DNA from 4 places in the Paenibacillus paludis genome. Region 1 is predicted to be linked to each of the others. Evidence: riboswitches for the same ligand, from Rfam matches in the RefSeq annotation. Region 1 holds a riboswitch; each other region holds the start of a gene.
What was found. A riboswitch is a leader RNA that binds a small molecule or an ion and turns the genes downstream of it on or off. The one in region 1 is predicted to bind cobalamin.
Positions count from the first base shown of each region.

Region 2: linked by a shared signal. The riboswitch ahead of ACAN56_RS15745 (S-layer homology domain-containing protein) and the one ahead of ACAN56_RS24540 (energy-coupling factor ABC transporter permease) in region 1 are both predicted to bind cobalamin.
Region 3: linked by a shared signal. The riboswitch ahead of ACAN56_RS09585 (anaerobic ribonucleoside triphosphate reductase) and the one ahead of ACAN56_RS24540 (energy-coupling factor ABC transporter permease) in region 1 are both predicted to bind cobalamin.
Region 4: linked by a shared signal. The riboswitch ahead of metE (5-methyltetrahydropteroyltriglutamate--homocysteine S-methyltransferase) and the one ahead of ACAN56_RS24540 (energy-coupling factor ABC transporter permease) in region 1 are both predicted to bind cobalamin.

Region 1 covers NZ_JBGJZP010000015.1:105,348-113,441, forward strand. Annotated here, with positions in the region: gene cobJ (precorrin-3B C(17)-methyltransferase) at 1-729, opposite strand, end outside; gene ACAN56_RS24525 (energy-coupling factor ABC transporter ATP-binding protein) at 854-1,696, opposite strand; gene cbiQ (cobalt ECF transporter T component CbiQ) at 1,767-2,558, opposite strand; gene ACAN56_RS24535 (energy-coupling factor ABC transporter substrate-binding protein) at 2,542-2,838, opposite strand; gene ACAN56_RS24540 (energy-coupling factor ABC transporter permease) at 2,838-3,602, opposite strand; cobalamin riboswitch at 3,866-4,054, opposite strand; gene ACAN56_RS24545 (ArsR/SmtB family transcription factor) at 4,218-5,195, shown strand; gene ACAN56_RS24550 (DUF6171 family protein) at 5,399-5,674, opposite strand; gene ACAN56_RS24555 (alpha-N-arabinofuranosidase) at 5,688-7,184, opposite strand; gene ACAN56_RS24560 (5'-3' exonuclease) at 7,387-8,094, opposite strand, start outside.
Region 2 covers NZ_JBGJZP010000007.1:159,990-168,083, reverse strand. Annotated here, with positions in the region: gene ACAN56_RS15745 (S-layer homology domain-containing protein) at 291-5,537, opposite strand; cobalamin riboswitch at 5,801-6,000, opposite strand; gene ACAN56_RS15740 (GAP1-N2 domain-containing protein) at 6,459-8,094, opposite strand, start outside.
Region 3 covers NZ_JBGJZP010000004.1:196,235-204,328, reverse strand. Annotated here, with positions in the region: tRNA gene ACAN56_RS09595 (tRNA-Thr) at 1-3, opposite strand, end outside; gene ACAN56_RS09590 (MTH1187 family thiamine-binding protein) at 85-393, opposite strand; cobalamin riboswitch at 826-1,056, shown strand; gene ACAN56_RS09585 (anaerobic ribonucleoside triphosphate reductase) at 1,392-3,377, shown strand; gene nrdG (anaerobic ribonucleoside-triphosphate reductase activating protein) at 3,374-3,889, shown strand; gene ACAN56_RS09575 (ribonucleoside-diphosphate reductase subunit alpha) at 4,096-6,429, shown strand; gene ACAN56_RS09570 (ribonucleotide-diphosphate reductase subunit beta) at 7,086-8,094, shown strand, end outside.
Region 4 covers NZ_JBGJZP010000002.1:304,049-312,142, forward strand. Annotated here, with positions in the region: gene ACAN56_RS04710 (TVP38/TMEM64 family protein) at 1-376, shown strand, start outside; gene msrB (peptide-methionine (R)-S-oxide reductase MsrB) at 547-1,533, shown strand; gene ACAN56_RS04720 (hypothetical protein) at 1,617-2,231, opposite strand; gene ACAN56_RS04725 (DUF4349 domain-containing protein) at 2,370-3,512, opposite strand; gene ACAN56_RS04730 (DUF1540 domain-containing protein) at 3,920-4,072, shown strand; gene metE (5-methyltetrahydropteroyltriglutamate--homocysteine S-methyltransferase) at 4,309-6,609, opposite strand; cobalamin riboswitch at 6,773-6,983, opposite strand; gene ACAN56_RS04740 (undecaprenyl-diphosphate phosphatase) at 7,269-8,094, opposite strand, start outside.

The sequences.
Region 1 (8,094 bases):
CACCATCAGACCTTCATAGACGGTAGTCGCGGAGTTGCCGACCACAACTGTGGAGAGCATGCCGATCTCATGCTCCAGCATATTCTGCAGCGTAGTTACAACCGTCTGCTGGCGGTCACGGTAGGCGCTTTTGACAATGCCGACCGGCGTGGAAGGATCGCGGTAGCGAAGCAGAATGCTGCGGGCTTCCTCAATCTGCCGCGTCCGTTTGCCGCTGCGCGGATTATAGAAGGCAATTACAAAATCCGCCGCACCCGCCGCATCGACACGCGCCGCGATGCTCTCCCACGGCGTTAGATGATCGCTCAGACTGATCGTGCAGGCATCATGCATAATCGGCGCTCCCAGCAGTGAGGAGCAGGACTGGATCGCCGATATTCCGGGAATCACCTCAACTTCCACACCGCCCGCACGCTTCCAGCCCCGTTCGATCAGCACCTCGTACACCAGTCCGGCCATCCCGTACACACCTGCATCCCCACTGGAAATGACCGCAATGCTCTGTCCCGCTTCCGCCCTGCGCACCGCTTCCTGGGCCCGGCTGACCTCTTCGGTCATACCGGTGCCGACAATTTCCTGATGCTTCAGCAGCGGCTTGATCAGCTCTACATAGGTGTTATAGCCGATGACAGCTTCACTTTCCTCAAGCGCAGCCAGTGCGCGGCCTGTAATATGCTCCAGGGCACCGGGGCCAAAGCCGATAATCAGCAGCTTTCCTTGTTTCTTCATCCTTTTTCCCCCCGTCCACAAAATAACCTGATTTCATGCTTCCCCTGCTGCTTGCTACAACGCTCTATATATAGCAGATGCTTCTGCCCAAACGGCATTCACCTCTGTCATTGACGCAATCATTCTATTGAATTTCCCGCTTCAGAATGGCTTTGAACTCTTCTGCATTCCGGGGAGCAGTCTGCCCGGCAGTCAAACGGCCGGGCAGGCTATGCCATAAATCGGCGAGCAGCGGCAGGTCAAGGCCGATCGCCCGTATATCTTCCCCGTCTGCAAAAATATCCTCCGGCGATCCGGCTGCCCGGCAGACGCCTTTATCCAGCACGATGATCCAGTCCGCCCAGCGGTAGGCCAGATTCATATCATGCGTCGCCATGACCACCGTGGTGCCCTTGGCATAAATGCTCTCAAGTCCCGCAAGCAGCTGTCTCTCGGAGAGCGGGTCCAGATAGGAGGTCGGCTCATCCAGCAAAATCAGCTCCGGCTCCATCGCCATGACCCCTGCGAGCGCCGTGCGCTTTTTTTGGCCCAGACTGAGCTGATGAACCGGCTTATCTTGCAGAGCCAGCAGATTCAGCTGCTCCAGCACTTCCAGGCAGCGCTTCTGAATAGCGGCCTCATCCATACCCGTCCCCCGCAGCCCGAATGAAATATCCTCGATAGGCGTACTAAGAATCAGCTGCTGCTCGGGGTCCTGAAAGACGAGGCCCACGCGGCGGCGCAGGGCGGCCAGCTCTTTTTTGGAATAGGTTAGCGGGGTACCGCCCTGCAGCACCTTGCCTTTCTGCGGACGCAGTACGCCAACCGCATGCAGGAACAAGGTTGATTTGCCGGAGCCGTTGTGGCCGAGGACTGCTGTTTTTCGTCCTTTGGGGATGGAGACAGTCAGCTCCCGCAGCGCAGGTTCCGCCGTGTCCGGATAACTGTAGGCGACCCCCTCAAAGACCAGGCTATATTCATTATTCATTGCAATCTCCTTACTCTTAGTTCAGTCTCCACTTTAACTCCTGCCGTTGGCCGATTCCTGCATCAGGCAATCACCTGCTCCGCAAGATCCATAGCTGAGCGAGCAGCAGCAGGGAAATACCGGTGCAGGCCTGAACCGCGAATCTGCGCGGCACCGGGCGTGACACATAAGGCGGCAAAATAATCTCACCCATGTACCCCCGGGTTATCAGCCCTTGCGACAGCCCATAGTAGCGGTGCATCGTATTGGCAAACAGCGAGCCCGCCATTCCCGCAACTTCCCGCAGTTTGGCCCCCCGTCCTCTTCTGCCGCCGCGCAGCCGCCGGGCCAGCATCATTCCATGTGCTGTATCGCTCAGCAGGAACAGAAAACGGTACATAATCAGCATGAGCTCCAGTACGATCTGCGGCATCCGCAGCCTACGGAGTACCTGCAGCAATTCTCCGAACGGTGTTGTAAATATGATAAATAAGCAGCAGGTCAGACAGGCCAACACGCGCGCCAGCAGCAATCCTGCCCGGTGCAGCCCCTCCGCCGTAATGTATAACGAACGAGTCAAAGCCGGGAGCTGAAAGGATATTACCGCCTCACCGACAGTTGGAAGGCCAATTTCAAGCAATAGGGCCGGCAGGCTCAGACAAAAGAACAAAAGTGCCGTACCAAACAGCAGTCCGTAGGCGCGCAGCGGGATTTTGGCGTACAGTACACACCACACGGTCATCCAGCCCGCAATCACAAGCTGCAAGGCCGGATGAAGCGCATAGGAAAGGATGAACATGACTGCTGCGAACAGGCTTTTCCACATCGCGGGCAGCTGCCTCAGCGCATTGCTGTAGGATAACGCATCAATTCTTCTGATCATTAAGCTTGCGCCGGTCCTGTCTGCCTTTCAGCAGGCCGATGGAATAGCCAATCACTCCGGCCCCGATCGCCGCCTGCAGCGCGAACAGCATGCTTTCCGTTTCGCCGGGCAGCTCGGTCAGCGGTTTGAACCAGGGCTCATAACCGGGATCAATCTCTGTAATTACACCCTCTGCGGCATCGTCAGCCCCGCCGAATTCCCCGTTCACCAGCAGCAGAGGCAGCACCACCAGCAAAATCACCGCCAGCAGCATCAACCCATTTTTCCACTTATTGCTCATCACAGACTTCCTCCCTTGGTTTGCCGTTTCAGCAGCGACAGCTCATTCGGGCTGTAGGATTTCAGCCAGTTCCAGAGCAGCACGGTCAGCAGCCCCTCGCTGATGGCGAGCGGAATCTGCGTCACGGCAAAAATACCGCCGAACTTAATCAGAGAAGCCAGCACACCTCCGTCTGCCGCCGGAAAAGCCACTGCAAGCTGAACCGAGGTCACCACATACGTCATGAGATCGGCCACTGCCGCTGCCATAAAGACAGCCAGCTTTTCACGACCGTTCACCTTCATCAGCAGCTTATAGACCGCATACCCGGCAAAAGGACCGGCCACTGCCATCGAAAATGCATTCGCTCCGAGTGTCGTTATCCCCCCGTGCGCCAGCAGCAGCGCCTGAAACAGCAGTACAACAGACCCGATTACGCTCATCGGCAGCGGCCCCAGCATTACAGCACCAAGCCCCGTTCCTGTAGGATGGGAGCTGCTTCCGGTTACGGAAGGCATTTTGAGTGCCGACAATACAAAGGTAAATGCACCCGCCAGCCCAAGCAGCAGCTTCAGCTCCGGGTTGTCCTTGGTCATTTTCTTCAGCTTAAGGACTCCAAGGGCAAAAAACGGCAGAAACGCCGCCCACCAGAATACGGCCCAGCCTACCGGCAGAAACCCCTCCATAATATGCATCGCGTTGGCCGTGCCCGGCTCATTCAGCAAAAAATAAACGGTAAATCCGGCAATAAGTGCAGCAAAACTCCAAAACTTGCGTTTGTTCATGCTTTTCCCTCCATGGATTCGTCATTTTGTGCCGCATCAAATCAAAAACTCCCGCCCCGGGGGGTGGGAGTGCTATGTACGTCATCAGATATGTAAGAGATGGTGGTCCCGCTGCAACAGCGCGGAGAATTCGCAGAATTGTAATGTGGGGGAGCTGAAGCTGGCACTTGCTCTGCACCAAATCTTCAAAATCCACCGTCTCCAAAACTGCATGCCTTCATCTCTTTAACCAATTCGTACACCGCTCCTATCCGCGTAGAGTCGTGGTGCGCGCAAACAAGGTAGGTCTCCTGGCTCGGGATCATAACGCCTTCCTTCGTCTTCCCCGGCTGTTTGCCGAGTGACATGCTGAAGTTCAGCTCTTCCTTACAGTGGCGGGACCGCTCGGGATTTGCACCCGATTCCCTGTTACCCCTTGTAGTTACAAGGGCACCTTGTCTTATCGCTAATTTATCCTGTACATTATAGTGGACTTCGCCGGGTGGTGTCTGTGATAAAAGTGGAGCGGCAAAGTTCTCCAGCACACCATCCGGTGAACCCAACGGGTTGTAAGAAAGCCATTTAAGTAATATAATTATTAACTATATAACTTGAATCCGGAGGCGTACCCAGAAAATGAAACTTGATCTTACCGAAGATTCCCTGCCGGTGTACGAGGCGCTCTCAAGCGCTGTACGTCTGCGAATGCTGCAGCTGCTTGCTGTTCAGCCCATGAATGTAAAGGAATTGGCGGGAGCGGTCAAGCTGAGCAGCGCCATTATGACAATGCATGTGCGTAAGCTGGAAACGGCCGGACTGATCCGCACCCATATGGCTCCCGGACGAAGCGGACTGCAAAAGATTTGTTCTCTTGCCGCTGAAGGGGTGGAGATTATCTTCCCACTCCAGGCCAAAGCAGAGCGCAAGGGTCACCGGAAAGAAATACCGGTCGGACATTATTCCGATTTTGAGATAGAGCCAACCTGCGGGCTGGCCACTACCGAGCATATCATCGGCAGCTTCGACGATCCGCGTTATTTCTGGGATATGGAGCGGATGAATGCCGGAATTCTCTGGTTTGGCAAAGGTTATGTCGAATACAAAATACCCAACTTCCTGTTGTCCAGCCAGCAGCCGGAGGAGCTCATCATTACGATGGAGATTGCCTCGGAAGCACCCTCAACCAATAATAACTGGCCTTCGGATATTGCGTTTACGCTAAATGGCCAGAAGCTCGGGTATTGGACTAGCCCAGGCGATTACGGAGACAGCCCGGGGAAATATACCCCTGCCTGGTGGCCGGCGTACACCAATCAATACGGCCTGCTCAAGCAGCTGCGCATTACCCCAAAAGGAACCTATATGGACGGCTTAAAACTCTCAGACATTACGCTGGAGCAGGTTGCAATCCGCAACAAGCAGTGGACCTTCAGGCTCTCGGTGGAAGAGGATGCCGAACATATCGGCGGGCTCACCTTATTCGGCAAAGGCTTCGGCAATTACAACGAGGATCTGGTCGTAGAGCTGTTCTATATCGATGGATTCAATGGTGCTGACGCGGATAAAAGGGATGCAGCAGCAGGTACTGACAATGGGAATGGAACAGTTTCCTAGCCAAGCGATGCCTTCACTGTAAAGTCCGCATATATATTCTTCTCTTCTCACATAAACGCCCCCATCCCTCGCGGTATTGCATCCACGAGTGATGAGGGCGTTTAAAATTTCAGTATGCCTGGGACTCCAGGGGGTTCTTTCCGGTATTCACAGCCGATGATGCTTCCTCTGTGACAAAGGCTCTCCAACGGCTTGGCGGAACGCTACTCCGTGACCGGACTCCACAAACCGCCGCCCGGCAACGGGCAGCCGCGCTCCTTCAGCTTGGCCACGACCGGTATAATACAGCCGCAGGCCGTGCATGTTACGCCATCCTGGAGCTTCGGACAAGCTGAGCAAAGGGCAACCCGCTCCCTGTATACTTCATCTGAAGCGGTGTTGTCCGGGGTGAACATTGGTGAAGCCAGAATCCGGGCAATCTGGGCATCCGTCACCTTATACTCTTCCCGGCAGCCCTTGCAGGTTGATAAAGTGCTCATAACGGATGCTCCCTTAAGCCTTCGGGGTAATTTCCAGCACGGTCACCGACATCGGAGGCAGCTCAACGTTAAGCTTGCCGCCTTCCAGCTTAAAGCCGGTAAACGGCTGTGGCGTCACTGCCTCCGGCTGGCTGAATGTATTGTGGGCATCAATTGCTGTTCCGGCCAGCGTCGTTCCTGTAATTTCAACCTCTTTCCCGGCAAGTCCGCGCAGCTCCAGCGGAAGCGATGCTGCTGCAGCATGATTCAGGTTGCACAGACTGACATGAATTACACCCTCCGCCGTAATGGAAGCTGAGGCCGAGACTTCCGGAATCTCGCGGCCTTCGAAGCTATAGGTACCACTCTCCAGCGAAAGATCAAGCAGTTCCGCATCCTGATGCACCTTGTACATGTTGAATACGTGGTACGTAGGAGTCAGCAGCATTTTCTCGCCTTCAGTAAGAATTACAGCCTGCAGCACGTTGATCGTCTGGGCAATATTCGCCATCCGGACGCGGCCGCTGTGCTTATGGAAAATGTCGAGGGTTACACCGGCAACCAGTGCATCACGGATCGTGTTCTGCTGATAGAGGAAGCCGGGATTGGTTCCAGGCTCAACATCATACCAGGTTCCCCATTCATCGACAATGAGGCCCACACGTTTCTCCGGATCATATTTGTCCATAATTACACTATGGCGGGTTACCAGCTCATCCATGCGCAGCGCCTTCTCCAGCGTAGAGAACCATTCGCCGGTTTCAAATCCGGTAGCCGCCCCCTTCTGTTCCCAGGCAGGACCCGGAATGGTGTAATAATGCAATGTGATGGAATCCATATAGCGGGTGGCTTCACGCATCAGGACCTCCATCCAGTGATAATCATCGACATTCGGACCGCAGGCAATGCGATGGATCTTATTGTCTCCATAATTGCGCACATAGGTCTGATACCGGCGGTACAGATCGGCATAATATTCAGGACGCATATTTCCGCCGCAGCCCCAGTTCTCATTGCCCACGCCAAAATATTTCACGGCCCACGGTTCCTGCCGGCCGTTCTCCTGACGCAGCTCCGCCATTGGCGAAACGCCGTTGAACGTCAGATACTCCACCCACTCCGACATTTCCTGAACCGTGCCGCTGCCGACGTTACCGTTGATATAAGGCTCACAATCCAGCATGGCGCATAGCTCCATAAATTCATGGGTGCCAAAATGGTTGTTCTCCACCGTACCGCCCCAATGCGTGTTGATCATCCGTTTGCGGCCTTCACGCGGACCGATGCCGTCTTTCCAGTGATATTCATCGGCGAAGCAGCCGCCCGGCCAGCGGAGCACCGGAATCTTGATTTCTTTAAGCGCTTCCACAACATCGTTGCGGATGCCGTTCGTGTTCGGGATCGGCGAATCCTCGCCTACCCAGATGCCTTCATAAATACAACGTCCCAAATGCTCGGAGAAATGTCCATAAATATTCCGGTTGATTGTTCCCTTGCGGATATCCGCATTTAATACTGCACGCTGAGCCATTTTAATAATCCACCTCTCAATAATTAATATATATATTAACCACTTAATAATTATATTAATATTATAAACACTGCTAAACCCCTTCGTCAATCTTTATATAACATGTTCCACCCCATTCGGAAAAAAAGCACTCTGGAACCTATATGGGTTCAAGAGTGCTTTTGCAAAAAAATAATCAACCTGTATCAGCAGCTGGCGAAGATCAGCCCAGATCCCCAAGCTCGATCTGCACAATGCCCCGCTCATCCTGCACACTGCTGATCAGATGCATCAGGCTGCCGAATTCCAGCTCTTGGAACTTGCGGGCTGCCGTCTCGCGCTGCAGCGCCCACAGGCATTCAGCCAGCGTGCAGACTACCGGAACATCACAGCGGATTTCCGCCAGCTCACGGGACAGGTGAAGCATATCAAGATCGGCCTCAATTTTGGCACGCACGCCTTTAGGAAGCAGATGAAGATTCTCGATTACCCCTTCCACCGTACCGTATTCGGTCAATAGCTTCAGCGCCGTTTTCTCGCCAATGCCTTTTACACCGGGGTAGTTATCGCTGGTGTCGCCCATGAAGCCCTTCAAATCGATCACCTGGGCAGGGGTGAGGCCCTTTTCCTCCAGCAATTCCGCCGGATCATAAACTTTATAGTTCGAGCGGCCTTTTTTCATAATGACGACTTTGACGTTATCGTTGACCAGTTGCAGCATATCGTGATCGCCGGTGAGAATGTACACCTCGGATTCCCCGCTGTAGCATGAAGCAAGCGTGCCGATGCAATCATCCGCTTCATAGCCCACCAGTCCAATATTCGGAACGCCCAGTTCAGCCACGACTTCCTTGACCAGATCAAACTGTGGAATCAGCTCCAGCGGCGCATCTATCCGGTTCGATTTGTAACCGTCATACTTCTCGGTGCG
Region 2 (8,094 bases), on a different contig from region 1:
TTTGTGTAGCGGTGGTATTTGCTGCACTGTTCAGATCAGAACCGGCAGACTGCCGCTCGCCGGAAGAACAGCCGGCCAGTAGCACCACCGCCAAGAGAAGAAGCAAGGGATAAAACAACCATCGTTTGGATTGCTTGGACATTAATTTTCACACCTCCGAAAAAAGGGAAAGGAACGGAGGCTGTCCTGCTGCTCCCCCGTTCCGTTCCTATACTCTATGTTTTCTTTTGAAGCTTCAGTCCGATGAACCTGTTACTCCGCTCAATCGCCTTCTTAAAGATGGATTACACTTAAGGCAATCTTACGGCTACGACCGCCGCCATTTCTCTGGTTACGGCACTTGACGGGTCAAATCCTCCATTGAAGCCGGTCATATAACCGGACTCCGTTACCGCATGGACCGCTGACAGCGCATAGCTGCTGATCCGGCGCTCGTCTGTGAACTTCGCAGTCTTCGCCGAAGCCGCAGAACCGTTCTCCAGCTTGAACGCTCTGGAAATCATCACAGCCATATCCTCGCGGGTAATCCAGCCATTCGGATTAAAGGTTGTATCCGTAACTCCGCCTACCCATCCGAGCTCTTTCGCTTTAAGCACAGCTCCATAATACCATGTGCCGGCTTTTACGTCGCTGAATACTGGTGCAGCCGAAGCTGCAGCAGGTGTCTGATCTGTCAGTCTCAGCAGCAGCGCAGCGAATTCAGCACGGGTAATATTCTGCTTCGGTGCAAAAATCAGGCTTGATCCGCTGACGCCTTCCATCAGCTTTTGCTCATAGGCCTTGTGAACGGAGTCCAGCGCCCAGGCTGAAATTTTGCCCTCATCGGCAAAGGACACACTGCCGGAATCGGCTGGCGAGATGCTGAACAGCTTCGCCTCTCCGGCCAGGAACCGGTTGTACGCAGCCAGTGCCAGTAATGCCTGTTCGGTAGCCAGGCTGTTCTCAGGCTGCCCAGCCGAATGAGCATAGCCGCCAGTGCTTTGTCTGAACGAAGCCAGATGGCTGAGAAGTCCGCCCTTAGCTTTAATAAATCTGGAGTCATTAGGACCAACTCCGGCAGCACTCAGGGCAATGATGACCTGTGACGTGCTCTCGCTGTTTTCTGCTCCCGAGAGCTTGAAGCCGCCGCCTTCAAGCTGCTGCTGTGACAGCCAGCCGATCGCTTTATCCGCAGCCGCTTTTACTTCCGCCTGGTCATTATGGGATGAGAGTGCAGTAACCGCCATAGCGGTAATGTCCACATCATCGGTGCTGCCAGCTGTCAGCGGGAATCCGCCGTCTTTGCTTTGCAGTTCCAGGATGGACTTGATCAGCCGTTCCTTAGTCCACTGCGCATTCGCAGGTACAGTATAAGAACCGCTGTCCAGCGCAATCAGGGCAAAAATGAGGCCGTTGCTGCCCTGGCTTACCATATGGTCATTGTTATAAATTTTCTCAATCAGATTATACCCGCCAATATTCTGCGGATCACCGCCGGCAGCGGCAACAGCCAGCGCCAAACGTTCATAATCCGTAACCTTGCGGAACTCCCCTTTATTCGCGGCAAGCTGCTCCTTCACTCCGTTCAAATAAGCGGCCGGTACTGTGTGGCCGGAACGGGCGAGTCCAATCGCCTGCCAATCGCTGATCTCTTCGGCTGCCGTGATTGCCTTGGCAGTAGCTGCAATATCGCTCTTCAGCTGCTGCGGCTGCGGCTCCCATTTACTGCGGTCCACTACGGCAAAGGCCGTGAAGTGACTGACCTTTCCGGTGATCACCCCACTTTGCGCATCCAGCGCAGCGGGAACCGGAATCCAGCGGCCGGTGCTTTCGTCAAGCCATGCCAAAGCCAGATTGGCAGGGTTTACCGCCGTAACCGGAACTGTAATCGAGAGATCTGCCGGCTTCACAAATTTCGTACCATCCGGTTTGAAATCATAAAGTCCCGATACCAGCTCAGCGCGTTCTGAATTAGTCTCGCGTACGCTGATCTTCACATTGCCGGACACGGAACCGGCTGGCAGCTGCAGCTTCACTTCACCGCCGCTGTCCTGCAAGGTTGCCGCCGCACCCGGAGTGACCTCCTGCTCGAAGACAGCCACGTTTGCCGCCAGCTTCTGCCTAAGGGCAGCCGCTGCTGCTGGAGTCATTTTAGTGCTCAGGTTCGAAACAGCTGTCGTCTGTCCTACTTGATTCAGCGGAAGGGTATTATCCGGGGTGATGTCCACATTCACCGTGCTGCCGCCCGTACCTGCTGCTGCACCTCCAGTGCCGGAGGAACCTCCAGCCGATCCCTTCAGATCATCTCCGCCATTAAGCGTATAACGCCAGGCTACGGCATCACCGCTGCTCAGCTTATAACTTCCGGAGCTGTAATCCGGGTAGACACCGTTTACGGAGTACATCCAGCCGCTTTTCTCACCGCGGTCTCTTTCTGCCAAGCCATCAATCGCTTTAATGTATACACTGTCTCCGCTTCCGCCGCTGACAACCTTGCTTCCAAGCTGGCGGATCAGCAGGCTGTATGCGGTCTCCCCCTCGTTCAGCGTCATCTTGGTACCAGCCAGAATGGTTCCCTTAGTAGTGTCTCCAATGACTGTGAGCGTGGCCGATGCAGTCTCAGGCACTTCTACGGAAGCTGTAACGGTCAGCGGCTGCGTGTAGCGGGCAATCTTAGGCGTCCCGCCTTCGACATAACCGCTCACGGCCAGCGTGTATGTTTTGGCAGGCAGGCCTCCCTCAAAGGTTGCGAGCCCTTGCTCATTAGCAGTGATGGTTTTATCGCCAACAGTCACCTGCACTCCCGCAGCCGGTGAAGTCACCGGATCAGAAGTATACGTGTCATTATTCCAGACCCATTTCTTCTGCGTAACCTTAGCGGTGAATGCCTCACCCTGCTTCGGCTGCGCAGGCGAAATCTGTACCGAATCTACTACCTGCGTATTTTCTCCGGCATAGTAGACAAGCACTTTGTCGGAAGTCTGCAGAATATAATCATTTAAGCCCACATCCGGATAAATCCACGCCCCGCCGCGCAATACGGCAAAGGCCCAGTAACCCTGATTGTTATAGGCTCCGTTCTCGATTCCATTAATGCCCCCTACAAAGATGCCGAAGGAAGATTCCGTAACCTTTAGCGGAATGTTGTTCGCATCTGCCAGCTGCTGCAGCGCATCAAACGCGTTGTATGCTTCCAGCGTGCCTTCAGCTACCGGACCCTGTGGCCCTTCAATGGACAGATAGGAGGTTACATTGCCAGGAGCTACCTTCAGCGATTCCGTATAGCGGGTAATATTTGGTGTGGCTTCCGCAACATAACCGGTTACGGCCAGCGTGTATATTTTGCCGGACAAGCCTCCTTCAAAAACTGCAACACCTTGGCTATCCGTAGTGACTGTTTTACCGCCAATGGTTACCTTCACTCCGGCTGCCGGTGAAACAACCGGTTCGGAAGCAAATGTCGTGTTATTCCATACCCACTCCACCCCGGTAACGGTCACTTTAAACGTTTCTCCCGGTTTTGGCTGCGGTGGAGATACTGCAACGGAATTTACTACCTTCGTGTTGGCACCGGCAAAATAGACAAGCACCTTGTCCTGCGCCTGCAGTTTGAAATCACCCATGCCTTCGCTTGGGTAGATCCATTTCCCGCCGCGCGACACCAGGAAGTTCCAATAGCCGTCATGGGTTCCGTTCTTAATCCCATTAATGCCCGACACATAGCTGCCATAGGAGGACTCCGTAATCTCCAGCGGAATATTTCCGGATGCCGTAAGCTTCTTCAATGCCGCCAGCGCGTTGGATGCTTGCAGCGCTCCCTCAGCGACCGGCCCCTCAGGTCCTTCAACCGACAGGTGGACTGGTACATTCTTGGAGATTACCTTTACAGCTTGCGAATATTTAGCGATAGTTGGTGCATTGTCCGTAACATAGCCGGTTACGGTTAGCGTATAGTCTCCTGCCGGAACACCTTCGGCAAAGACCGCTTTGCCGTCTTCACCGGTTGTTGCCTTCCGGTCTCCGACCGCCACCTCCACACCAGATGCACTTGAGGTTACAGGACTCGAGATATTTGTGGCGTTGTCCCATACCCATTTTATCTGGGTAACCGTAACTGAGAAAGGCTCCTCCTCACCTGGCTGCGACGCGGACAGCGTCAGCGAATTCACCAGCTGCGTATCATTGCCCGCATAATAAACGAGGACCCGGTCTGCTTCCTTAAGTTTAAAGTCCTTCATTCCTACATCGGGATCAATCCATGCCCCATCCCGGGATACAGCGTATTTCCAGCCATCCCAGCCGCCGTAGATTCCGGCTTGGATGCCGCCGATTCCCGTTACATAGCTGCCCGATTCATTCTTAATCGGAAGGCCCTTCTGGGCTGCCACTTTCTCCAGCACCTCGAGGACATTGCCTGCGTATGCCATCCCTTCTCCCAGCGTGTTCTGCGGCCCTTCAATTACAAGGGGCACATACACTAACGGATTCGGAACCGCTGGCTTGGTGAAGTCATACAGCTTGCCGTTTCCGCCCCCGCTGTACAGGGTGTAGGCCACCAGCGCCTGCAGCCCCTGCTCTGTAGCAAATGCATTTACATTTCCGCCCTGATTATGGGCAAACCCGCCGCCCTCTACGCTGAAGCTGAGCAGTCTGCTTATCAGGTCTGCTTCACCCTTGGAGAATTCTGCTCCTTCCGGGTCTACCCCGAAGGAGGCAAGGCCGATAATGACCTGTGCCGCGCTTTCGCTGCTGCCTCCAAAGCCGCCGTTGCTGTCCTGCGCAGCGGACAGCCAGGCTACTGCTTTTTGCCCGGCAGTTGCAACCACCGGATCACTCTTATGCGCAGCAAGGGCCGTCAAAGCCATCGCCGTCATATCCGGCTCGCTTGCCCCGGAAGTCAAGGCAAACCCGCCGTCCGCATTTTGCTTGGACAGGATCTCACTCAGCAGCGCCGCTTTGCTCCATTTGGCATCCGCCCCAATGGTATAATTGCCGGAATCCAGTGCCAGCAGCGCATAGACCGGATTGTTCAGCGTCTGGCCGCTCATTTTGTCACTGTTATAGATACGCTCAACCAGATTAAAACCCGGTTCAGAGCCGTTTCCGGCAAAGTTCGCCGGATCAGCCCCCACGGCTTGTACCGCGAGCACAATCCGTGCATAATCAGTGACTGCGGCAAAGCTGCCGCTGGCTGTCCGCACTTTTTGCTCCAGCAGCCGGACATAACTTTCCGGAACTTTGTAGCCCGCCTGTGCGAGGCCAACCGCCTGCCATTCTGACGTCACGCCACTGCTGAGCATATACTCGGCAGCCGCATAGGTCGCTCCGGCAACTGTAATCTGCTGCTTCGCTGTTAATGCAGCCGCAGCCGGCTCTGCGCCAGATTCGTCTGCTGCATATACAGCAGCCGTAACACTTTCCGTTCCCCCGGACGCGGTAGCGGAGACCGCTCCGGCAAACACTTGTCCTGAAGGAACAAGCGCTGTGCCCAGAATCGAAATAACCAGCAATAAAGCCAGGCCAAGCATAAAGGACTTGGCAGAGAGAAGAGTCTTCATCGTTAACCTCTTTCCGTGAATAAAATAGTGAAGCAGCGGACAACAAGAAGAAACGGCTGTGCTGTCCCTTTCAAAAGGACGGGGCCGTTTCTGTGAGAGAGAAGGAACACGCACAGCAACCGGCTTATACCTCATCCTCATCCCTCAAAAAAACCGCCCCTGCTAAGGGCGGCCTCGGAAGAATACAAATGAAGTACGGCGGTGCTCAAGCTCCGCCACCACATCCATTTGTAATGTTCCGCATTCTTACCCCACGAAGAATAGAAACGTTCAAGAAAAAGGCAGGTCTCCTGGCTTATGCTTCACCGCTTCCCTCCGCCTTCCCGTCCTTGCTTCACAGGACAGTGGCACCCTTAAGAGTCGCTCTGCATTTACAGTGGCGGGACCGCGCCGGACTTGCACCGGCCTTCCCTTTTAAGCAAATTCTATGGATAGAATCTGCACCCTTTTCACTAGACTATCAAATTTTAATATTCATAATCATATCCACTATTCCCTTGTATGTCTATAGAAAAGCTGTTCCAATGCCGCCCGTTGCCGGCTGATCCCTTTTCGAAAGCATCAAACACACTCTTCGTTGCTCCCAACCTGTCTGCACGCAGTTCATCATTAGTAGCGGAAAAAATGCCCGCTAAGTTTTAGCTACTCCCACATTAATAAGGATTAGGCGGATTTACACCCGCTATTATTTCGCAAAACGCCTCATCTGGCTCAACCGGATAATTTAGCGGTAATATTTCGTCTTATACAACTTATTCTCAATCTATAGTCCACATTAGAGGGAAATATCCCCTTTACTGGGTATGATCTGCAATAACCAACACCGGAGCTCAGTGTAAAGAAAAAAATCCTGAACGCGCATCTGCCCTGCTCTTTCCGGGCAAAACATGCGGTTCAGGATTTTTGTCTATTTATATCGCTTTACTCAGCAGCATCGGTTGCTGCTCCGCCATCATCCGAAGGCGTTGCAGTCGCAGTTGCAGTAGGCTGGGCACTCGGTGTAGGGGCTGCCGTAAGTGCTGGATCCGACTGCAGAGTCAGCTTGTAATCGCCCGCGATGATCATGTTGCCCTCGGCCAGCTTAGCCCCCGGTTCCAGATCCACAGTGACTTGGTACGAAGCCCCCCCGGTCACGCCCGGCGAAGGCGCGGATGACACAGCCGGGGACGCACCGGCTTCCGTTCCGGTGTCCGCGTTCCCTGTCGCGCCGACTTCTGTTCCGGCGTTCGCGTTACCCGTCGCGTCGACTTCTGTTCCGGCGTTCGCGTTACCCGTCGCGCCGGCTTCTGCTCCAGCGTTCGCGTTCCCTGTCGCGCCGACTTCTGTTCCGGCGTTCGCGGTCCCCGTCGCGTCGACTTCCGTTCCGGCATCCGCGTTCCCTGTCGCGCCGGCTTCTGCTCCGGCTGACGCATCCGGCGTTGCCGTTCCACTGCCGCCGTTCAAGCCGGCGGCTCCCGCATCCGGCGACGGAGCGAGGCATCGGCTCGACGTCGCCGTGACCTTGTAAACCTCCGGATCCCCACCGGAGGCTGCTACACTGATCTCCGCCGGAGTAAAGGCGGTGCATTCTTCAGCGTCAGCAAAGGTGAACACCAGCCTGCTGCCCGTGCCTTCTCCGCTGCCGCTAAGATACACGGCAGCAGGCGGCTGGCCGCCGTCCGGTGCTGGGCTGCCCTCCGGCAGAGCCGTGTCCGGGCTGTCCGGCCGCAGCAGGCTGATGGCGATAATGACGCCAATCAGTACGATCCCCAGAATGGAGCCGGAGATCAGGAGTTGAAATCGGCTGCGGCTAACCCACCGCGCCAGCGGCGAAGCCAGCTGGGAGCGGGCTTCGTTATATACATTTTGCAGAGCAGGCCCGGCAGCGGAGACATAGCTTTTGCGGAAGTCCCTGCTTTTGAAGGCTTCACGGTCGCTGTTCAGGAAATACTTTAGAATCGCCCGGCGGTAGCCCGGGTACAGCTTCTTCTTCGACACCGTGAACAGCCGGTTGTTCTGTGACCAGGCCAAGAAACGGTATATCGTTTCTTTGTCGCCGTCCGCTTTGCGCTTCACGAGATCCAGCAGCGCGTCATAATCCAGCGGGCCGCTCTCGCGGTCACTATTGTGATAGAAAGCGAGCGGCAAGCGCTCGAACGGCTCTACACTTCGCGATTCCTTCAGCCAGCGCCGTCCGAGCAGCTGTACATCATCCAGCTCCTTTGGTGACAATCCGGCAAAAAGTTCCTCATCCGGATTCTCCTCCCCGAACCAGCGGTAGGCAGCGCGCAGCGCATTGGATTTTTGCCTGCTGATGGAATCAAGCGGCGGCTGCCAGTCCGCCGTATCCCGGTAGCGCAGGAACGAAATCTCCAGCAGCTGCTCCTGTGTCAGCTCACTGAGCGATACACGGTTCAGCAGGAAGCGGTCCGCTGCCGCCATCAGCTCCTTCAGCAGCGAAAGCGCCTCAGGGTTGAACCCGCTGCCTCTGCGGCGCTCTTTTTCCGCCTTCTCTACAGAGTCGTGAATCGAGGCCACCGCCGAAACCGGATCTTTGTCACGCTGCAGCTTCTCCAGC
Region 3 (8,094 bases), on a different contig from region 1:
AGCTTAAAGCATTTTTTCTGTCAAACAAAAAATATTATACAACTTCCAGCCAAAAACGCAACATTTTTTTACAACATCTGGGCTTCAATTCTCCTCCAGCTTGCGTTCAACGGACTGCAGCTTGCTGCGGCTTGTAGACGGCTTGTCGCGGCGGTCATCAATCTTCAGCGACGTGGATACCCGCTGCGCCCCGGCAGCGAAAGGCGACTCATGCAGCGCTTCTACGGCAGCGAGAATCCGCGGGATCGGCCCTTCGATAATCGTCCCCATGGATGTAAGCTCATAAGTGATCCCTTCCACTCCCCTGAGCACACGCTGCATATCGGCCACATAGCTGCTAAGGCTCGTGCTGCCTGTGCCGATCGGAATTACAGTTACTTCGCCAATTGCCATCCTGAACCCCTCCTTAATATGCTGTAAAGCAAAACCCTTTATGGAAACTTCCTCGTGGTAACTCATTCCGGACTATAAACCTAAAACTCCTGATATATGTCTCCGGCCTGTTCTTATTGTAGCAACTCCGCCGCACACCCACAAATCGCCGTGAAGACTGTTGCTCCATTTAACACCCTCCGTAACCTTCGCCTCCCCATATTTCTCCGTTAGGCACTCCAGTGTCACGCTCACTATATTTATGGATTCTTTGTGGCATCTTTTAAGACAATTTATGACTTTATCCAGACACTTTTTGTACCCAACTTGTGGATTACCTGTGGACTAACTGTGGATCATTTGTGAGTAAAACCGCAGAACCCGCTCCCCGCGCGGAGTTTCAAAAAATGGTTTACAAACACAACATATTGGGTTATTTTTATCTAACGACAACAAAATATAGTGGAAACAGGTGTTTCGCTCTTTCAAGCGAGCTGAAGCTTAATAGGGAAACGCGGTGCAAATCCGCTGTGGTCCCGCCACTGTAACCGGATGCCTGCAGGCTTTCTGAAGCCCGCGAAGCAGCGTCTACCGGCAATAGCCACTGAGGGGCGGTAAAGCTCTCGGGAAGGCGCCGGAAGATTCACCGGAAGCCAGGAGACCTGCCTGTTTCGCCGACACCATCATTCATGCCTGCGAGGACCAGGTGAGGTGTCCGCAATGCGGCCTGCACAAGCAGACATAGCCTTCCCGTGTTTTAAGGAGCCAAGGCTGCCGATACCTGAAGGCGATAAACCGTTATCGCCCTCAGGTATCGGCTTCTGCGGAATATATAAGAACAGGACAGAGATTACCCCTGTCCCCTGCTTATATGTTCATCAAGACAACCGGCAAATATCCTTTAAGGATATTTCGTACGCATTCGGGCATTTCCCGCCTCCTCGGCGGGAGATGCTTTTTTACTGCTATCAGGAAGTATATACTTCGTTCTTACTATACCGAGGGGAGAGAGCTAGACAATGACGCTGCTGGAGAAACGGTACAACGGTGGACAAGCTGCACAGGAAGTTCTTTTGGAGGAAGTTATTCATTTGGGACGGGATATTATCGACAGCCGGGATTTGGATCTGCTGCGCGAGAATGCCAATTTGAACGGAGAAAGCTTCTCCGGCAAAATGAGCAAATTCGGCAGTGAATATTCCAAGTGGTATGCCCGCAACTTCACGATGCCGCCACAGCTCGTGCAGGCCATTCAGGATAATGTCGTGTACGTCCACGATCTGGATCAATACGCCATCGGAACGACCAACTGCATCTTCATCCCGTTTGAGCGCCTTCTCCGCGAAGGCTTCAATACCGGCAACGGCAGTGTCCGTCCTCCGAACTCAATTATGACCGCAATGTCGCTGGTGGCGATTATTTTCCAATCCCAGCAAAATGCCCAGTACGGCGGCGTATCCGCCAATAAATTGGATTACGACCTTGCCCCATACGTGACCAAATCCTTCGCTAAGCTGTTCCGCAAGGGACTGGAATACTTTGAAGAAGGACAAGCCGGTGATCACCTCGGCGAAATCACAATGAGCCGCAGCGATCTGGCGGAGCAGTACCCGCGCGCCTTCCGCTTTGCGCAGAAAGAGACCGAAAGCGAAACACTACAGGCAGCAGAGAGTATGATACATAATCTCAATACGATGTCCAGCCGTTCCGGCGGACAGATTCCTTTTACCAGCATCAACTATGGCACCTGCACCTCCCCCGAAGGCCAGCTTGTGATCAGCTCCCTGCTGACCGCCACCATGAACGGCCTCGGCAGCGGAGAAACACCGGTGTTTCCGATCCAAATCTTCAAATGCAAGCAAGGCATCAACCAGCAGCAGGGCGATCCGAACTATGAGCTGTTTCTTAAAGCAGCCGAATGTTCCGCACGCAGACTGTATCCGAACTTTGCCAATCTGGATGCTCCGCTCAACATGCAATACTATGATCCGGCTGACCCGGACACTGAATTTGCTACGATGGGCTGCCGCACCCGGGTGCTGGGTGACCGTTTCGGACGCGATCACTGCTCAGGCAAAGGCAATCTGTCCTTCAACACCCTTAATCTGGTCCGTCTAGGCCTTGCTCACGGCACTGTGACAGGCCGCCGTCTTGCTCCCGACGAGGAAGGCTTCTACGACGACCTGAATCATTATATGGATATTGCGCTGGAGGGCCTGCTGCACCGTTTCCGGATCCAGGCGGCCCAAAAAGCCAAAGCCTCCGATTTCATGATGCGCGAAGGCGTCTGGGAAGGCGGCGAGCAGCTTGCTCCAGAGGACAGCGTAGGCGATCTGCTGAAGCACGGCAGTCTGTCGCTCGGCTTCATCGGTATGGCGGAGTGCATGAAGGCCATGTACGGCAAACATCATGGCGAGGACATGGAGGTCCATGCCAAAGCGCTCGCCGTTGTCCGCCATATGCGTGAGTACTGCGACCGCAAGAGCGAAGAACTTGATCTTAACATCACGCTGTTTGCAACACCTGCCGAAGGCTTGTCCGGCAAATTCACCAAGGTGGACCACAAGGTGCTTGGCTCAATTCCCGGCGTAACCGACCGCGAATATTATACGAACTCCTTCCACATTCCTGTGTATTACGAGATCAGTGCGGCCAAGAAGATTAGCCTTGAGGCCCCTTTCCATGAGTACTGCAACGCCGGAGCCATTTCCTATGTGGAACTGAACGGCAATGCCCGCAGCAACCCGGCGGCTTTTGTCAAAATCATCCGCTACGCGCTGGAGCAGGAAATCAGCTATTTCAGCATTAACCACCCAATTGACCGCTGCTCCGGCTGCGGCTATGAAGGGGTTATCGGCACGAACTGCCCTTCCTGCGGCGCGCATGAGCATGACACCCATATCCGCCGCCTGCGCCGGGTAACCGGATATTTGACCGGTGACTACCAGACCCGCTTCAACGCCGCCAAGCAGGCCGAAGTAAGAGACCGCATCAAGCATCTATGAATATTTGCGGCTACTACCCGGAATCAATTAATGAGGGAGAGGGCATGCGGGCCGTCCTCTTCCTCAGCGGCTGCCGCCACCGCTGCCCGGGCTGCTTCAATCCGAAAACGTGGAATTTCAATTTCGGTGAAGTGTTCACCCTGGAGCGGCAGCGTGAGATTATCGCTGAAATTGCTGCTAATCCGCTGCTGGACGGCCTGACGCTGGCCGGCGGGGACCCTTTTTTCTCGGCAGAAGAGGCTGCGGGCTTTATCCATGAGCTTCGCGCCGTACTGCCGGATTTCTCAATTTGGATTTATACCGGTTATACGTATGAAGAGCTGACGGCTTCTCCGGGCTCGCCGGAATGGAATCTGCTGGCCTTGTGCCATGTAGTGATTGACGGACGATTTGTAGAAGAGCTTAAAGATACTACCCTTCCCTACCGGGGAAGCAGCAACCAGCGGATTATCGACATTCCGGCCAGCCTTGCCGGCAAGGAAATCATCCATTGGCAGCCTGCTGTACTTTAGCTTCTTGGAAATATAAATTTCATGGTATACTTTAAGCTTCTGTTTTCCGCAGACTCGGATTCTAGCACGCGATACGATCTATCGCCTGTTTCGAAGGCAGCTTTGAAATGTCGGCTGAGCCGCCATTTCCTGGCCGCTTTCTGCGCTATAATATATCAATTTTTAATATTGAAAATTAAACCCAAATACGAAAGGATGAATCCCCTATGCCAGAACTCGTAGTGAAACCCGACAACCGCCAATTGGCTTTTGATCAAATCCGCCTCTCCGTTTACGCCGACCGTATCCTGAACGGCCTTGAGCAATTAAGCAAAGAAACCTTGCTGCGCGGGGTGCAGTCCAAGCTTCGCCGGAGTGAGGTCAGCGGAGAAGAAATCAGCAGTGCCTTCACCATGAGCGCCCTTGAGCTCGTAACCAAAGAAGAACCGGACTGGAAGTTCGCTGCTGCCCGCTCGCTTTTGACGACCCTATACAAAAAAGCCGCAGTTAACCGCCGCTATAAAGCATACCCGGATGAGCCATACGGCGAATTGTACCCGCTGATTTCCGATCTGGTGAAGAAGGGCATCTACCGTGAAGAGCTTCTGACCCACTACACCAAAGAACAGATTGCCGAGCTTGGCAGCTGCATTGATTATACACGCGACCTGCTGTTCGATTACATCGGTTTGCTTACCCTGTCCGACCGTTACCTGGCCCATGACTTTGACGGGCGTGTGATGGAGCTTCCGCAGGAGCGTTATATGATTATCGCTATGTTCCTCATGCACACAGAGCCGGAAGAGAAACGTCTGGATCTGGTCAAAGAAGCCTACTGGGCGATGAGCAACATTTATATGACGGCTGCAACGCCAACGATGTCCAACGCTGGTAAAAAGGTTGCCGGACAGCTCTCCAGCTGCTTCATCGACACCGTCGACGACTCGCTCGAAGGTATCTTCGACTCCAACACCGACGTAGCCCGGCTGAGCAAAATGGGCGGCGGCATCGGCGTCTACCTCGGCAAGGTGCGGGCCCGCGGCTCCGATATCCGCGGCCACAAGAACACCAGCTCCGGCGTTATCCCATGGATCCGCCAGTTGAACAATACCGCCGTCAGCGTCGACCAATTGGGTACCCGCAAGGGTGCCGTTGCCGTCTACCTCGACGTCTTCCATAAAGATATTCTCGCCTTCCTCGACCTGAAGCTGAACAACGGCGACGAGCGGATGCGCGCGCATGACGTGTTCCACGGCGTCTGCCTGCCGGATCTGTTCATGGAGGCCGTAGAAGCGCGCGGCCACTGGAACCTTTTCTGCCCGCATGAGGTGAAGATGGTAATGGGCTGGAAAGATGAGAACGGCCGCGCACTTGGCCTTGAGGATTTCTATGACGAAAAGCTTGGCCAAGGCGCATTCCGCGACAAATATGCCGAAGCTACCGCCAATCTGGAGCTGTCCCGAATTACGGTTCCGGCCATCGACATCATGAAGCGGATTATGAAATCACAGCTGGAAACCGGCACACCTTACATGTTCTACCGCGATACGGTGAACCGCTCCAACCCGAACCGGCACCAGGGGATGGTCTTCTCCTCCAACCTGTGCACGGAAATTATGCAGAACCAGTCGCCAACGGTCATTGAGAGTGAAGAGCTGGTTACCAAAGACGGCCAGACCCGGATCGTTATCTCGAAGGTTCCCGGCGACTTCGTAGTCTGCAACCTGAACTCCATCCACCTGGCACGCACCATCCCGGCCGGAGTGCTGGAGCGGCTGGTGCCGATTCAGGTACGCATGCTCGACAACGTCATCGACATTAACAATATAGAAGTGCTGCAGGCGCAGTACACAAACAGCCAATACCGTGCAGTCGGCCTCGGCACCTTCGGCCTGCATCACCTGCTGGCGCTGGAGGGCATCCGCTGGGAGTCCGACGAAGCCGTGGAATACAACAATCACCTGTATGAGCACATCAACTATCTGTTGGTACACTCCAGCATGGAGCTGGCCCGCGAGAAGGGCCGCTATCCGAAGTTTGCCGGCTCCGACTGGGATACCGGAGCCTACTTCGACTCGCGCGGTTATACAAGCGGCGAGCAGGAAGGCAAATATGTGACAACTGAGCAGTGGCGTGAGCTGCAGCAGGAAGTAGCTAAAGACGGCGTACGCAATGCCTGGATGTTCGCGATCGCTCCAAACGGCTCGACCTCGATCATCGCCGGCTCCACAGCCAGTATTGATCCTCTGTACGAGCTGCTCTCCTACGAGGAGAAAACAACCTACAAGATCGCCAACCCGGCACCCGATCTGTCCGAAAAGACGATTTGGTACTACAAAACGGCGTTCCTGATTGACCAGAACTGGTCGATCCGCATGGCCTCAGCCCGCCAGCGCCACGTCGATCAGGGCCAGAGCTTCAATCTGTACGTGACGCCGGACATCAAGGCCACCGATTTCCTGAACCTGCATCTGAACGCCTGGAAGGGCGGACTCAAGTCGACGTATTATGTGCGGAGCCGTGCATTAACCATAGAAGAGTGTGAATCTTGCGCCAGCTAATTGTCTTCATGCCTTGAATAGAAACACGGTGATGTATTCGTAACTACGAGAAATGTTTGGGCTTCCGGCCGCTGTTGTCATCAGATGTCTTGATTGTACCGCTCATAGCGGACGACATCCGATGACAGCCTGTGCTTTCGATGCGAGCTTTCCTTCGGAAAGCTTTCAGGCGGTCGCTGTCGCTCCTACAGCTCCAAACTTCCTCTCCGTGACTAAGCGCTGGTTTTTAAAGTAAGCATTCACCAGTTAGCTGCGCGAACGTTGTCCCAATATCAAGATTGGCGGTTGACCAATTCAGGCTTTCTCTTCCTTGTTCAATGCGCAGCATGCCATTTTTTACCCATTTTTAATCAATAACGGGAATTCCTGCCGCTACTTGTGCCCCTGGATTGAAAATCCCACAAGGAACGGGAATTCTGCCCGCTAAGTTTTCACAAAAGGGCTCTATTTGATAAACAGCCCATAATAGCGACATGAATTCCCTCTATAAGAATAAATAGAACCATTCATACAAAATTACCGGGTGACTTTCCCGTTACCCCCTTAGGAGCCAGGAAGCTTGCTCCCCCTCTCCATTTGGAAGCCCGTTCCGGCGAGAGGGCATGGCGGCGGAAACCCATCCACAGTTTGAGTGCAAAATACAGGAGGGAAACAAAATGCAACTGCAAAAGATTTTTAATACAGAAGCGCCGAATATGTCTACCCGCATCATTGACGGGGAATGCTCGGGCATTCTGAACTGGAACGATATCCGCATGCCGCATATGTATAAGCTGTACAAGGTGCTGCTGCTCAACCACTGGATCGCCGATGAAATCCCGATGTCCAAGGATGCCCAGCAGTTCCCGATGCTTGAGGCTGAAGAACAGCGTGTGTTCAAGATCAACATCTCCCTGCTCGCGGTACTGGACTCCATGCAGACCATGTTTGTGGGCGACGTAAAGCGGTATTTTACCGACTCTTCCCTGGAGGCGATCTCCGCGATCATCGGACAGCAGGAGGTTGTGCATAACCAATCCTACTCCTACGTCCTCTCTTCCATTGTTTCGGACAGCGAGCAGAAGGAAATCTTCGAATACTGGAAACATGATCCGGTCCTGCTGGAGCGCAACCAGTTCATCTCCGATATTTATCAGGAGTTCCGCGACGAGCCGTCGAAGGAAACCTTTTTCCGCGCGCTGGTAGCCGATCTCATTCTGGAAGGGATTTTCTTCTACAGCACGTTTGCTTTCTTCTATAATCTGGCCCGTGACCAGAAGATGATGGCAACCAGCCAGATGATCTCCTACATCCAGCGCGACGAGAACCAGCATTGCTACTTCTTCGCGGAAGTGTTCAAGCAGCTGCTCGTGGATTTCCCAGAGCTCAACACTCCGGAGAATATGGATTATGTGTACCGCACCATCGACCGCGCCGTAGAGCTGGAAACCAACTGGGGTCACTACACGCTCACCAACGTGCGCGGCATTGACATGAACGAGCTGAGCGATTATATCAAATACACCGCTAACAAACGCCTGACCCTGATGGGCATGGAAAAAGCCTATAAAGGCGTGGACGTCAACTGCATGCCATGGATTAAGCCTTTCTCCGACGAAGCGCTGAACGCCACCAAAACCGATTTCTTCGAAGCCAAGTCACGCAATTACGGCAAAGTCGGCGACG
Region 4 (8,094 bases), on a different contig from region 1:
AGCTGCCGCGGTAGTGTACGGCATCGTAAAATATATATTTCAAGACAGGGCGGGTACATACTTAGCCTCTATACCACTGCTTGAGAAATTCTCGTCTGCCGTACAGCGGCGCCCCTTTGCTTCCATCGTGCTTGCCCGTCTGACTCCGGTAATTCCGCAAATGGCGGTGAACATCTACGCCGGTGTATCCGGACTGCACTTCTGGAGTTATCTCACCGCTACCGGTCTAGGCAAAATCCCCGGCATATTGCTGTACGCCTTTCTTGGAGGACAGCTGTTCCTTCATCCGAAAAGCGCTGTTATAGCTATTCTGATCTATGTCGCCGTAATCGCACTGGCCGTATGGTCCCTCCGGCCCCGCCGTTCCTTGGAATAAAGAGTCAACTGAGCACACATGTAGCAGTGAGAGTCCCGGCAGCTATGAGGATGTTGCTTACAAGCATTCTGCCACACGAATGGCATCTGCTGGCAGAGTGATCTAATTTGCTTTATAATTAAATTGAATTGTGATCTATTTAATTGCATTCTATGAATGGAGGGATATTTATGAGTGATGTTCAGTCTAACCATATAGGCACCAAAACAGAAAAAGCGACTTTTGCGGGAGGCTGTTTCTGGTGCATGGTATCTCCTTTTGAGGAGCTGCCGGGTATTGTCGAGATCCTCTCCGGTTATACGGGCGGGCATACGGTCAATCCGACCTATGAAGAAGTGTGCTCAGAAACGACCGGGCATGTTGAAGCGGTACAGATTACTTTTAACCCGGATATTTTCCCATACAGCAAGCTGCTGGAGCTGTTCTGGCAACAGATAGACCCTACAGATGCCGGAGGACAATTCTATGACCGCGGAACTTCCTACGGCACGGCGATATTCACCCATTCGGAGGAGCAGTGCCAGCAGGCAGAAGCTTCCAAGGCTGCGCTACAGGCCAGCGGACGTTTCTCGGGGCCAATTGTAACTCCAATCCTGCCGGCTAAACCGTTTTACCCTGCCGAAGAGTACCACCAGGGTTATCATCACAAGAATCCCGGACACTACAAGCGTTACCGCAAGGGCTCCGGCCGGGATGCTTTTATCGAGAATCACTGGACATATCAGGAGGATAAGAACAGTCTGAAGGAACGTTTGACGCCGCTGCAATACGAAGTAACGCAGAACAACGCTACGGAATCGCCTTTCCGTAACGAATTCTGGGATCATCATGGAGACGGTATATACGTAGATATCATATCCGGTGAGCCGCTCTTCAGTTCCCATGATAAATTCGATTCCGATTGCGGGTGGCCCAGCTTTACCCGGCCAATCCGCGACTATTCGGTCAAGGAGAAAACCGATCTCAGCCACTTAATGATCCGCACGGAAGTGCGCAGCAAAACTGCCGATTCCCACCTTGGTCATGTGTTCAACGACGGTCCCGGTGAAAATGGCCTGCGGTACTGCATCAATTCGGCTGCCCTGCGTTTTGTGCCGAAAGAAGATCTGGAGAAGGAAGGCTATGGAGAGTACCGTGTGCTCTTCCAGCATGCCTGATTCATAACGAGCAGGAATTCTAAACATCTAACCCATACAAAAAAAAGAAACTCTGATTACAGAGTTTCTTTTTTTGTATTTGCTTATGCAGGGTCAAGCTTCGTAATAAGTGGTGCAAAATTAATCACTGAGAATTTATTCGCACTGGTTGGATCACCACTGCCTACAGCAACCTTTTGTGTTGTTGAGAGGCTGCTGGTCCAAGGGGTGTAATTTGCCCCGGCTGTGTCCGTACGCAGCTGGGTTTGGGAGAAGCTGGCCTGGCTGTACGAGCTGGCGCCTTGATCCTCCACACCGTGTATCATTTTCACTTTGTTATACGTCCCCAGCGCCTTCGACGCATTGCCGACATCCTTGTGGTCGGTCCAAGGGAGCGCCGCACCATTCAGATACAAGGTGGCTTGACGCGTGGAATGATCATAAGTGAGCTTAAGGTCAACCGTCTGGCCTTTGGCAAGACTCGATACAACTTGGGAATCATAGTACGTGCTGGTTCCTCCGTAGGAGGCTCCAAGAAACACTTTGAACCCGAGGTAAGAGTAGGAAATCCCCGCTTCAATGGAGGCATCTCCGATGCCCAAGTACCAGTCGACGTAGCCGTTTACCGGATTAATCGTTGTCGGCAGAATAAGCTTTGTTGTTACCCCTGTGTAGCTGGCTGCATTGGTAATTGTTCTAACTGCTCCGTGTCTGTTCATTCTTATCCATCTCCCTATACATATTAGTTAGTAGAAGCTGGCGCGCCATCTTTGCTTCTCATCTATTAGGGAAATTTCAAAAGAGAATTACAACCAAGCTCCAAAAAAACTTATCATCCCATACAGGGTGCTCATTCTTTATCCTTTATTCTCCGGTTCACCGCCATCTTCCTCGGGGGCAGTTCTATTCTCCGGCGCAGGCTCTGTGCTGCTGCGGTTCAGATTCTCCCTGTTCTGCTCCCGGTTGATCTGGCCGATCCGCTCCATATGCGTCTTCTCACGCTCCTTGGATTTTCTCCGGTACCAGAGGACAATCGCTGTAACCACTCCGCCTATAAGGAGCACCGGAAGTGCCGCTGCAAGGAAAACAACCAGCCACTGGAACATAATGGACAAAGCGTTCAGGCTGCTCTTGAGTGCATCCGATGCCCGCTCTAACAGCGGACCCTGCTCTTTCTTCTGCGTAACGGCAAGACTTTCGTCCGTCTGATAGAGGCGGAGCTCCACGGTGGAGAAGGAGACATTTTGATCAATATAACGCATTCTGCCTTTAATCTGTTCGATTTCCTCCTGAATCGCTCCAAGCTGGTTAGCGAAAGCGACCAGGTCGGCCGATTTGGTTGCTTTTTTCATAAACTCGATATACTGGTTCTCCATCAGCTGCTTAGCCTTAAGACGTGATTCCAGATCAACATATTCTTCTGAGACATCCTGCCCTGTAATGCTTTGCTGAATGTTCTCATTCTTGATCTTCTCCAGATTATCCAGAAAAGACGAGAATCCGGAAGCCGGCACCTTCAGAATAAAGGTCCCGCCCTTCTCGTATTCAGACATATTCTCCGAGAATTCAATAATATAGCCGCCGGCCAAAGTAATCATGTTACGTACATCACTTTGCGCTGAGGCATAGTCCTTTACCTCCATATTGAGGTTGGCCCGGTAGATCAGCTTCTTGTTCAGTCCGGCTGCAACATCGCTCCCGGTAAATCCGGAAGGTTGTTCAGCACCCTGTTCTGTACCAAGATTCTTGGCTGTACCGGTCTTGTTCGCATCGGTTTTCTGATCCTGTCCGCCTGCTGTTACTGTAGCAGACTCCGCCGAAGAATCCTTTGATTGAACCGAAGCAGCCGCAGGTACTGAATCTGCCGCCCCTCCCTCAGAGAAGGTGTTCGCACTGAGTTGATCAGCAGCCGAGTTGCTGTCGTCGCCTGAACCGCAGCCTGCCAGCACAACTGCTAGAACCAATAAAGATAAAAAGTAATGCAGACCCCATTTTCGCATTCTCATTCCTCCAAAAGTGTAGTGGAATTTCAGCTTCTTCTATATAAACTACCCCGGCGAAAGGCCCTTTGATCTCTGAGTCTCTTCCGCGTTATTTATTTTGACGTTCCAAAAGCTGGAAGGTTGCAGGAGATTAGAGAATTCCGGACCTTTTTTGATGTTTATTCCCAAAAATAACACCGTTTACATCGCAAACAGGATCATTCGAATGCTGAATGATCCTGTTTGCGAAATGAGGCTTTATTTGCTACAATAATCGTGTCTGAAAAGACACGAAACACCAAAAACCCTCTATTCACAAGGAATAAGGGCAGGGTTCTGTTCGGACAAGCTCCACCTTGCTGAACAGGACAAATCACAACGTTCTAATCATGTTGCCAATCCACTATAAGGGGAGGTGAACCCTCATGGCAAAAGACGTATTGTGCGCAGTGAACTCTTGCACCTATTGGGCAGAAGAGAACAAATGCAACGCTGAGTCCATTTTTGTTGCTTATCACAGCTCCAAAGAGCCTACACAGTCTGAAGAAACAGACTGCAAAACTTTCGAAAGTAAATAAGGGTAGACTTAGAAGGGACCCTCCACGGTTCCTTCTTTTCTGTTTCCCATTCTATCAAGAATGAGAATTATTATCAAGTGTTTATGCTAAAAAAGATCGCCGCAAAAAACCAATCCGGGGTGGAATACCCCGGATTGGTTTTTACAGTATATATGCCGACCCTAGCTGGACTTCCTCGGGATATTCAGCCCCCCTACGGATCACTGGGAAAATGTGCACCCGGTATAATGGACGTATCAGCGGCTGACCGCTCCGCTCTTCTCTCTGACAATCACGGCAGCCTGCACCATGTTGCGCAGCGCCGCTCCGGTTTCTTCCCAGCCCCGTGTCTTCAGGCCGCAGTCCGGATTAATCCAGAACTGTCCGGCATCAAGCACACGCAGCGCCCGCTCAATAGCCTGTGTCATTTCCTCTACCTTCGGTACACGCGGACTATGAATATCATACACACCAAGACCGATTCCCTTGTCATACTCCTGTTCTTCAAAGCTGACGATCAGCTCCCCATGGCTGCGCGAGGTCTCGATGGAGATTACATCGGCATCCATCGCCGAGATCGATCCGATCATGTCATTGAACTCACTGTAGCACATATGCGTATGGATCTGCGTGGTCGCCTTCACAGAGTTGGTAGCGATACGGAAAGATCTTACCGCCCAGTTCAAATAATGCTCATGATCTTCAGCCTTTAACGGCAGGCCTTCACGGATCGCCGGTTCATCCACCTGAATCATCTCGATTCCCGCTTCCTCAAGCGCCTGAACCTCATACCGCAGGGCAAGGGCGATCTGGTTGGCCACCTCTTCACGGCTGAGATCATCACGGACAAACGACCAGTTCAGAATGGTCACCGGACCGGTCAGCATCCCTTTTACCGGAAGACTGGTGAGCGACTGGGCGTACAGACTTTCCTTCACGGTCATAGGGCCGGTAAACGCAACATCGGCATAAATGACCGGCGGCTTCACACAACGTGAACCGTAGGATTGGACCCAGCCCCCTTTGGTAAAGAGGTACCCTGCCAGCTTCTCGCCGAAGAATTCAACCATATCCGTCCGCTCAAATTCACCGTGCACGAGCACATCCAGCCCGAGCTCCTCTTGAAAAGTAATCGCATCTGCAATTTGCTGGCGGATAAATCCGTCATAGCGCTCCTGATTCCAGACACCCTTGCGCCATTTGAGCCGGGCCTGGCGCACTTCAGGCGTCTGCGGGAAGCTGCCGATCGTCGTTGTCGGCAGCAGCGGCAGCTGCCACTTCTGCTGCTGCACCTTCACGCGTTCCGCGAAGGGCAAGCTGCGGCTGTCCGGCAGCTTATCCAGGCTGCTCACCTGCTCAGCCACATCCTGGCGCCCGCGTTCCGGCAAGGCGCGGAACACTTTCAGCGCCTCGCGGCTCTCGGCGAGCGCTGCGGCATAGACCTGCCCATCCTCGCCCGCCGCTGCTGCAATCAGACTCAGCTCCGCCAGCTTCTCGTCGGCGAAGGCCAACGCCTGCCGTACCGCAGGCTTTAACTTGTCCTCGCCTTGAACAGTTACCGGCACATGCAGCAGACTGGAGGATGGCTGGAGGATCAGCCGTTCGTCCGGCACATGGGACTTCAGCGCGCGGACCAGCTCAAGCTTGGCATCCAGATCGGAACGCCAAATATTGCGCCCGTCGATAATGCCCGCTCCCAGCCATTTGTCCTCTGGCCAGCCCAGACGCCGGATCGAGGCCAGATTAGCCCCGCCGTCATGGACAAAGTCCAGTCCGATACCCTGCACAGGCAACTCCAGCAGCGCTTCCAGCGGCTCTGCGGCTTCAAAGTAAGTCTGCAGCAAGACATGAAGTCCGGGCACTGCTGCAGCGATCTCTCTGTAGATAGTTCCCAGCAGTTCAACTTCTTCCGCGGTTAAGCCGGTTACGATAGCCGGTTCGTCGATCTGTACCCAAGCCACGCCTTCCTGCTGCAGCTCCTGCAGCAGCTGCACATACACCGGCAGGAAACGGGCAGCAACCTCTGCAATTTGATCGGCAGCGAACCCCTTGGAGAGCTTCAGGAAGGTATAGAGTCCGACTATAACCGGCTTGCCTTCAATACCCGCCTGCTCTTTGGCGAAACGGTAGGCAGCGAGCGGTTTGTTCTCAATCAGGCGGGGAGTCTGCCCGCCGATTTCCGGCACGATATAATGGTAATTCGTATTGAACCATTTGGTCATCTCGCAGGCAGGGGCGGCCGAATTGCCGCGCGCCATGGCGAAGTACAGATCGAGCGGAATGTCTCCGCCATCGTAGGCATATCGCGGAGGAACAATGCCAAACATAGCAGCGGTATCCAGCACATGGTCATAAAAGGTGAAATCATTGACAGGAATCAGTGCGATCCCGGCCTGCTGCTGTGTCTTGAGGTGCTGAAGCTGAATCCCGGCCATTTCCGCGCGGAAGGCTTCTTCATTGATTTTGCCGCTCCAGTAAGCCTCCAGCGTGTTTTTCCACTCCCGGTTCTTTCCGATTCTCGGATAACCGAGGCTGCTCGTCTTGATGTTGTTTGTCATTACAGTCACTCCCTTGTCTATAGTAAATGCCTTAAGCTTTAGTTAATGATCTCAGTCGGTATCGATAATAAAGAGCGTCTTCCCCTAACCAGGCCGCAGGGAAAGACGCCCATGGGCTGCCAATGGGTAACGTCTTAACACCTCCCTATCTTCCGTAGGTACTGCAGTGCTGTTGAGACAGGCAGGTCTCCTGGCTAGCGGCGTCGGCATCCATCAGCAAGTCTTCCCGGCGAAGTAGATATGGCCAGTGACATGGGCTGCTATGAACTCTTCCGTTACAGTGGCGGGACCGCATCGGCTTGTCACCGAATTTCCCTATTAAGCCTCCGGGCCTTTCTGATACTCCGGCTGGCGCCTGTCTCCGATATTTGCAAATTGTATTCATCCCGTAATCTGATGCCATCATACTGAATCCGATACCTTATCCGCAACAGATTTACGGGTATTCCCGTTATACACATTCTCTATAGCTGGCGCCGTGCAGGCTCATTTTGCGGCGATTCTGCCGCACATTCCCTCACAGCCTCTCTTCAAGAAGCAGCTTCAGCGAACGTTTGGTGTACAGCAAAAAGAACCGGCTGTACCGTCCTTGTTAAGGAGGTACAGCCGGTTCCTTTTCGATAAATGATAGCAGTCAACGGACTGTTTCAAACTGTCTTTTAGAACCAGACGAGGTAGACTACCCCGGCAAGAACGAGACGGTAAATCGCAAACGGCATGAGCTTGATCCGGTTGATCAGCTTCAGGAAAAACTTCATAGAGAGCAGCGCGAACAGGAAGGCACTAATGAACCCGGCAATAAAAAACGGCAGGGCATCTATCGTAAAATACTGCCAGTTCTTGACCAGTGAAATCAGACTCGCACCCGCCATAATCGGCACTGCCATAATAAAGGTGAAATCGGCAGCCGCACGGTGGCTCATACCCAGCAGCACACCACCTGAGATGGTCGATCCGGAGCGTGAAAAGCCGGGCCAGAGCGACAAGCATTGGATCAAACCTACCGATAGCGCCTGTCTATATGTAATTTGGTCAACACTCTCTGTCTTGATTTTTTTGGGGGCGAACCGGTCGGCAAAAATCATGAATATTGCACCAATGACCAGACCGATCAGCACCGTTGATGTTGAAAATAAATGCTCATCGATGTAATCCTCGAACAGAAAACCGAGGATTCCTGCAGGGATAAGTCCTACAATGACCTGCGCCAGCTTCAGCCGGCCTTCCGTCTCCACCGGAGGTTGTCCTTCCGGCACCGCCGTCAGCTCCTTGCGGCTGAATCGTTTGAGACCCAGCAGGTCGATGAACCGGTTGCGGAAAATGATGACTACCGCCAGGATCGAACCCAGCTGGATGACTACTTTGAACGTGTTCGCCGCATATTTTCCGAGAAATTCCTGGGATTTCAGCCACATATCATCCACGATTACCATATGGCCGGTCGAGGATACCGGAGCAAATTCAGTTAATCCTTCTACAATTCCC